2 regions of the Chitinophaga sp. ARDCPP14 genome follow, and region 1 is predicted to be linked to the other one. Evidence: riboswitches for the same ligand, from Rfam matches in the RefSeq annotation. Region 1 holds a riboswitch; the other holds the start of a gene.
The links. A riboswitch is a leader RNA that binds a small molecule or an ion and turns the genes downstream of it on or off. The one in region 1 is predicted to bind cobalamin.
Positions count from the first base shown of each region.

Region 1 (4,217 bases):
TGCCTCAATACCTGCCTGAGTGAGCCAGCTGCTGGCAAAGGTTTTATTCCAGGTGAATCCTGCATCATATTGTGTGGCGAATTCGGGTTCCAGGAAGCGGTTGCCGATCTCGGTATAATAGAGGTCATTAAATGTAGGCATGCGGAAGATCTGTTTGTAAAAGCCACGAAGCCGGAAATCCGGTGAGCGCATGGGCTGCCAGGAAACAAATACTGCCGGTGTAAATTTCTGCTGGTAGGGCGCCGAAGCATTTTTCTTTACGGTTTCATTCACGAAGGTGCCCAGCAGGCTGGCCTGTGCGCTGAAGCGGTTGAAGCTGATGTTTGTGGCGGCGGCAGCCAGTGTGGTATAACGGGTAGGGTAGCTGAAGTTGGTCAGGTCCGCATCCAGGCGGTTCCATTGAAAGTCGCCCGAAGCCGCAATGGTCCACCAGTTGGTAAGGGCATACTGATGCGCCATCGAGAAATACATTTCATATTGGCGGTAGTGGTTATCTATATAAAGCCGGGCGGTATCCGGCGCCAGGAACCGCGTATAGTCGTAGGCATATTTCCCGTTCAGCAGGATGCTGTAACGTTTGGTAATATCTTTGCGGAAGCTGGATTGTACAAAGATGTTCTGATCCCATTGACGGTCCACATGCCCGAACACACCGTTTACAATGAACCCGGGCAGGCCGCGCTGCGATTGGTAATAATACACTTTGGTGCTCCACTCGCCGCCATTGAGCAGGCCATTGAAACCGCCTTCCACGCGAACGGCATTGATGTCGCCGTTTTTCCGGTAAGCGCTGGTATCATATACCAGGTGCCCGTTTTCATCACGTTTCTGGTAGGAGAATTTATACCTGCCGGTAGCATTGATCCATTCGGTGCTGAAGGAGGCGGATACTTTGCTGCTGATTTTCTGCTGCCATAGCAAAGAGGGATTGAACAGGCCAAAGGAGCCGGTTTTGATGGTACCCCTGAGATGTGTTTTTTCTCCCGGTGCAAATTTAGGTTTGAGAGAAGTAAGATAGATGGCCCCGGCTGATCCAAAGTCTTTCGCCGGCTGAAAGATGTTGCTTTTCTGCCCGTTGTACAGGGCGATTTCCTCCATATTATCCAGCGAAAACCGGCCAAGGTCCACCTGTCCGTTCTGGGCATTGCCCAGTTGAATGCCATCATAAAATACGCCCACCTGGTTGGTGCCCATGCTGCGTATATCAACGGTTTTGAGACCGCCAATACCGCCATAGTCCTTTACCTGCAACCCTGCAAAAAAACGGATAGCATCCGCCACGGAGTGGCTGCCCAGCCGCTCCAGTTCTTTCGCCTGCATTTTCTGCCCGGGGCTTACTTCCCTGGCCGTACGCGGGGCTGTAACGGACACCTCCCGGAGGTCCTTGGATTTTACACTGTCGGCCTGTTGTGCAAAGGCACTCACTGCCCCACAGAGCAATACCAGCAACATCCCGGCGGTTTTCGCCGGTGTTTTAAAACGCATCATTCCCAAGCCTGTTAATGTTCCATCAACAGCTTTCGCAATAAGAAAAATAATCAGGAAAGAGACAAGATACGGGGGATACCCGCAGATTGAATTTATTCCCAAGCTTCATTCCACGAAAGCTTAAAAAAGTAGTTGTATGGCAGGTATTCTGACTTATCTCTGCTTCAGGCGACCTTCCCATTGAATGTTCAACAGTGGTCTGATTGGCGATGCCTTAGCATTGTATGAGACTTACAGCAGCGGGACTGTCCGGGATTTTCACCCGAGTTCCCTTTTAATCAGGTATATCCGGAGTGGACATACCTGAACCATAGCGGGGCAAAAGTAGGTTATTATTTGATCGATTCAAAACGGGAGCGGTATCCATGTGGGCATATCCACCCTGAAAGCTGACCGAAACCCTGGTTTTTGACAGGGATAGTACATTGATAGTGCATTGATAGTGCATGGGGAGTGCATCATGAGTGCATGAGGAGTGCATGTGGACTGTATGCATAGTGCATGGGTTACGCAACGGATACGCTGGTTTCACGCATCTGTGAAGCATGCGCGAGGTAATACCGGGTCAGGGCGGGTGCAGGTATTATTTGGCCATGGCTGATTCTTCACAATTGTCTTTGCGCCTGGTGTCGATGAGATATTGGATTTTCCACCCATCCGGGAGCTTCACTAGTTGGAAGGAGTCTACCCCACAGTGGGAAAACTGTCCTTTGAAGAAGAAGCGGTAGGGTGTCCATACAGCAGCCAGCCGGCCATCTATCAGGACGGAGCCAAATACAATACGCTCGTCAGCCGCCTGGGCCGGGAGTCTGCCTATAAAAGAGGAAAATTCATTGACCGGCGTGGTGTGGATAGTTTGCTTGCCTGCTTTGTCTTCCATCACCGACTGCAATATCGCTCCCGGCGCGAAACAGGCGGCCACCGCTACACTGTCTGAATTATTCATGGCAGTAAACAGCTGGTTAATAGCAGCTTTCACTGCTTCCTCCGGTGCCTGGGCGTAGAGAGAGGTACCCATGATGATAAGTACGAAGCTGAGTATAATACGGCGCATTTTTTTTCTTACAATATACTGATTTTGTATTTGTACCGGCGCCTAGCTGATGATGCCTTTCTCTTTTAAAACATCTTCCTCGTTTTCATGACTGATATACATGATTATTTTGAGTGCATCATTAAGATGGTGTAAAATGTAAGTAATCTCAAATTCAATGACTTCCTCCGGATTTTTTGAGAAAACAGCGCCCCATCTGACCAGCGCCCTGGTATAGTATTTCCCCATCGGCGACGTTTCTACTTTAATGACTTTCATTTCCTGCATGCCGACCTTGTGGTTAAATTTAAACATCTCTTCCAGCCATTGGGTGAACTTTTCATCATTTTTAAAAGTCATGCTCCCCGATGGCCCGGCGGCCATGAAGTTTTCTGCATAACAACTGGCGATGATACTTGTATCGTTGCCTAAGGAGGCCCGGCCATAAGTGGTGAAGAAGTCGGTGAATGATGTCATAACGGATAGTTTTTAGGGGGAGCGGATTTACGGTTTCTATACAAAAAGTATTCCTGGCTATTACCATCCCACTGGTTAGATTTTTGCTTTACCCCTTGCATGGCAAAAAAAACCAAAGGTATCTATAAATCGGGCACAAGCGGACTCGTACTACCCGTGCCTAACAAGCTGGCCTATCCTCCCGCTTTCCGGGATAAAAGCCGGCTCACTTACTATGGCTCCCTGTTTAACAGCATTGAAATCAACAGCTCCTTCTACAAAGTACCCCAGGCCGCAACGGTAAAAAAGTGGGCGGACTCAGTACCGGATGATTTTGTTTTCACCTTCAAGTTATGGCGCGACATCACCCATGTGAAGCAGCTGGCATTCCAGGAAGCGGATGTGATTCGTTTTATGGAAGTGATCAATGAGGCCGGAGCGAAGAAAGGATGCCTGTTAATACAGTTTCCACCCGGTGTAACGGTGGAGCAATATGGCCAGGTAGAACAACTGCTGGATATAGTACAAGGCATTAATCCCCCGGATGGCTGGAAAGTAGCGCTGGAGTTCAGGCACAGCTCCTGGTACATCGGGGAAGTGTATGAGCTGGCAGATGAATATGAATGCAGCATCGTGCTGCATGATATTCCAAAATCAAGGAATGAACGACTTAATGCAAGGGCTGATTTCGTATACCTGCGGTTTCATGGACCCGCCGGCGATTATAAGGGTGGGTATACAGATGATTACCTGGCGCAACGGGCAAAGGAGATCCGCGCGTGGATCAAAGAAGGGAAGGAGGTGTATGTTTATTTTAACAACACTATCGGGGATGCCATTAAAAACCTGGTGACGTTAAACGGGATGCTGCATGTTAACCGCGAATAATAGGGCCGCACAAATCCTGCGACTTGTGCGGCCTGAATATACTATTTGATAACAATCTCCGCTATCACCGGTAAATGATCCGAGGGATACGGCTCATTTACTACACTGCTGCTTTTTACCGTAAAGCCCGGGGCGTTTGTCCACATAATGTGGTCAATCACCCTGTTGGGGTTGTTCACCGGGATGGTGAACCCGCAACCGGTACAGGAAGGGGTAAATTTTTTCAGCAGTAGCTGGTAAGATGCACTTTCCGGTACGCAGTTAAGATCGCCGGCAAGCAGGAAAGGAATGGCTTTGGCGGTAGCAATTTTATTGATCTCACCTGCCTGTTCATCTCTTACCGCTGCATTGC
Region 1 covers NZ_JBKIXB010000001.1:124,942-129,158, reverse strand. Annotated here, with positions in the region: gene ACLHR0_RS00440 (TonB-dependent receptor) at 1-1,488, opposite strand, end outside; cobalamin riboswitch at 1,610-1,816, opposite strand; gene ACLHR0_RS00435 (nuclear transport factor 2 family protein) at 2,072-2,542, opposite strand; gene ACLHR0_RS00430 (hypothetical protein) at 2,585-2,998, opposite strand; gene ACLHR0_RS00425 (DUF72 domain-containing protein) at 3,098-3,865, shown strand; gene ACLHR0_RS00420 (endonuclease/exonuclease/phosphatase family protein) at 3,907-4,217, opposite strand, start outside.

Region 2 (4,217 bases), 180 kb from region 1:
CAGGAAAAAGGACAGGTGAACAGCGCGCATCACCAGGGCATCCACCCGGCCAGGCTGGGAAATAATATTATGGTAAGCGCCACCTCCGACACCAGCGATGAAATGATTGAGGGTATTGAGTTCAAAGATAAAACCGGTAAAGGCTTTATGCTTTGCGTGCAATGGCATCCGGAAAGAATGCCGGAGAAAGAAAGCAACCCGCTTTCCCAACAAATCAAAACACAATTTCTTCAAGCAGTTAGAAACCATACGAAATGAGAATCTTTAATCCTGCCACCGCACAAACCCTCGCCGTTCTCAGAGAAGATTCACTGGCAAGGGTAGTTGAAAAAACCGCGTTGCTGCGGCTGGCATTCGACCGCTGGTCGGCCAAGCCACTGGCAGAACGCATCAAAGTAATTACCCGGTTCAACCAGCAGCTGGAAAAGAGAGTGGAAAAACTGGCGGGCGTGCTTACAGCTGAAACCGGAAAACCATTGCAGCAATCACGCAATGAAATCAACGGCGCCGTAGCCAGGATTAACTGGATGCTGGAGAACGCAGAGAAGTACCTGTCGGACGAATGGGTAACGAATACAGATAGCTTAAAAGAAAAAATCTCCTACGAACCACTGGGCGTTATCTGCAATATCTCCGCCTGGAATTATCCCTACCTGGTAGGTGTAAATGTTTTTATTCCGGCCCTGCTGGCGGGCAATACTGTGTTGTATAAACCTTCCGAATATGCTACCCTAACGGGTATGGAAATAGAGAAACTTTTTTACTATGCCGGTCTTGAGCAAAATGCTTTCAAGGTAGCCATTGGCGGGAAAGCCACCGGCGAAAGCCTCATGGATCTGCGGGTAGACGGCTACTTCTTTACCGGCTCTTATAAAACCGGTAAATACATTTATGAAAAAGTTGCTTCCAGGATGCTGCCCTGTCAACTCGAACTGGGTGGAAAAGATCCGCTGTATGTAACAGACGACATCGAAGATATCGCAGCAGTGGCATCAGCTACAGCCGACGGCGCCTTTTATAACAACGGCCAGAGCTGCTGCGCAGTAGAACGCATTTATGTACATGAAAAAGTATACGATGAATATGTAGCTGAATTTGTAAAAGCAGTGAAATCCTGGAAACTGGGACTACCTACAGACGAGGGCGTGTACTTTGGCGCCATCACGAGAAAGGAACAGTTAAAAGTACTCGAAAACCAGGTACTGGAAGCCCGTGCAAAAGGCGCCACGCTGAAACTCGGCGGTCATATCATTGTACATGATGGCAACTTCTTTGAGCCCACCGTTCTCACGGATGTGGATCACAACATGAAAATTATGCAGGAAGAAAGCTTTGGCCCGGTGATAGGCATCATGAAAGTAACCAGTGATAAAGAAGCTATTCAATTAATGAACGATACGGAGTATGGTCTTACTGCATCGGTATACTCTTCCAATGGTGAAAGGGCGCAGGAAATCCTTTCGCAGGTAAATGCGGGTACCGGCTACTGGAACTGTTGCGACCGGGTTACAGCAGGATTGCCGTGGGCGGGCAGGAAGCACTCCGGCTTTGGCGCAACGTTATCGCACCAGGGATTGAGAGCGTTTACCAAAACGAAGGCGTGGCAGATGAAGGGATAAGTTTTATAGAAATATTGTTTGTAAAGCGTGATGCAATGTTGAATTGCATCACGCTTTTTTTATGAGTTAACAGGTTACAAAGGCAACCCATCCACTGAAATTCCTCCTACCACATCATTTTGGCAATTATACCTAATTACCGTAGGTTTGCTTCCGCATTTGGTTCCGCCCCGTGGCGGATTAAAAGGGAATCCGGTGTAAAACCGGAGCTATCCCCGTAGCTGTAATCCTGCATTTATCGTCAGATAAATTGTTTTTCCGGATGAACTCCATACCACTGTCTGCCTGTCCGGCAGATGGGAAGGTCCCGGAAAAGCAGGTAAGCCAGAAGACCTGCCTCTTGTAATTAATCATTCAACGCTTTCGGGTGAAATGCTACGAATGTGGGCCTGCCAGCCATTTTATGCGCTGTTATTTTTTTTCGTTTAGCCTTAGGCGTAATGCCTGAGGATAGCCGGCATTATGATCATTTCTCCAGGGCTTTACCCTGGGAGAAAACCACGTTGTATTTTCTTAATAAAACAATAAATATGAAAAAACAGTTATTATCCTTTCTGTCTGCAGCATTGATGCTGTTTGTTGCTTCCTGCCAAAAAGATGATGCGTTACAGCCGCTCGAACGCCAACGCACAAACGAAACCGGTACCGGCGGTGTTACGGCTTCGTTAATCGCCGGTAAATACGGCAATGGATTTTTTATCGCCAACGAAGGGTGGTTTGGCCACGGCACCGGTGACCTGCATTTCTACTCCTACAGTGGCGATAGTCTTGTCCCTAACATTTATCATGCAGAGAACCCCGCCGGCGCGCTGGGCGGCCCTTCCAACACGCTGCAGTATGCTACTATCTTCAACGGTAAAATGTATATTGTTGTAAAAGCAGGCGGCCCGCTGGTAGTGACAGATGCCGGCAGCCTCGTGGAAACCGGTCGTATTACTACCCTGCCAGGTAATGATGGTCACGCTTTTATCGGTGTGGATGCCACCCGCGGATTGCTGAGTGCGAAAGATGGCGTATATCCCATCACGTTACCTTCCCTCGCTGTAGGCGCTAAAATAACCGGTGTAGCCGGTTATACCGGTGATATGTTAAAAGCCGGCAGCTATATTTTTGTGTTGTCCCAAACAGATGGCATCGTTGCTTTAAACAGCAGCACCTATGCCGTAGTAAAAAAGTTCGGTGCGGCCAACCTGGCCTTTGCTGCCGGTAAAGATGGCGGCGTATATGCCACCAACGCAGATTCCCTGATCCGTATAGATCCGGCTACCCTGGCGCGTACCGCAGTAAAATTGCCTTTCACAGTACCTTCCCCATGGGGCGCATGGCGTCATGCGGCCATCACTGCCTCTACAACGGAAAATGCCGTTTACATTGTGCGTAACAACGGCTTTGCCGGGGGCACTCAACTGTATCGCTATATCATTGGTAACACGGCATCTCTTGCATCTCCTTTTATTACACTGCCTTCCGGCCAGTATTTCTATGGCGCCGGCGCAGCGTATAACAAGGATAAAAATGAACTGGTGATGACTACGCTGAACGGTTCCTTCACCGGGGATGTGAACAGGGTGCTGATGTATGATGCCACTACGGCCACATTGAAAAAAACGCTCACTTACAACGGATGGTATTTCCCGGCCATGCCTGTATTTCATGAGTAGAGGAGGAAATAAAAAGAGGGTGCCTCAAATTTACTTTTGAGGCACCCTCTTTGATTATTTGCCAATTATTCATCCATTAATTCCCTTTCCATCTCCTCAATAGTAGGTAGTTGAGTCTTCAAATTATCCGGTATAATTTCAGAGAGCTCAAAGGAACTTATACCAATAGGTTTATTCAAATCACGTAAAGCGTATTCCACTTCTATTTTATCCTTCATTCTGCACAATATCATTCCAATTGAGGGACTATCAGTAGGATGTTTTAATTGGCTGTCCACTGCTGATAAATAGAAGTTTAATTTACCGGCATACTCGGGTTGAAATTTTCCAGCCTTCAATTCAATAACCACAAAACAACGAAGGTGCAAGTGATAAAATAATAAATCCAGGAAATAATCCGATTCACTGATTTCTATTTTATACTGACGACCAACAAAAGCAAAGCCCTTTCCAAGTTCCAGCATGAAGTGAGTTATTTTCTGTGTAAGCGCCAGTTCGATTTCCCGCTCCTGGGCATTCTCTTCCAACCCAAGAAAATCAAAATGATAGGGATCTTTGATGCTTTCAGCTGCAAGGTCAGACTGTGGCTTTGGAAGAGTAAATGCAAAGTTATGGTCTGCTTTCCCTTGCCTTAAGTGGTAATTACCCTTAATATTAATTTCAAGCTGATCTCTTGACCAGCCATTTCTTTGTGTGGCTTTCGCGTACTGTATGGCTATTTTAAGGTCTTTTATTTTTGAAATCAGGAGCCGTTGATAAGACCAGGGTAATTGTGCCACAGGTTGTGGCACAAATTCAAATTCCTTCGAAAAGAAGAGATACCATTGCCGGATTGTATATAAATTTCGTCGCGAGAAGCCGTTTATTTCCGGGAAACTCCTCTTCAAATCAATAGCAAGTTGCTCAAGAAAGTTATCCCCCCATTTCGCTTCCATTT
Region 2 covers NZ_JBKIXB010000001.1:300,505-304,721, forward strand. Annotated here, with positions in the region: gene ACLHR0_RS01165 (gamma-glutamyl-gamma-aminobutyrate hydrolase family protein) at 1-258, shown strand, start outside; gene ACLHR0_RS01170 (aldehyde dehydrogenase family protein) at 255-1,619, shown strand; cobalamin riboswitch at 1,763-1,974, shown strand; gene ACLHR0_RS01175 (DUF5074 domain-containing protein) at 2,150-3,280, shown strand; gene ACLHR0_RS01180 (PDDEXK nuclease domain-containing protein) at 3,346-4,217, opposite strand, start outside.
Region 2: it holds a riboswitch for cobalamin, as region 1 does, so the genes downstream of both, ACLHR0_RS01175 (DUF5074 domain-containing protein) here and ACLHR0_RS00440 (TonB-dependent receptor) in region 1, are expected to answer to the same signal.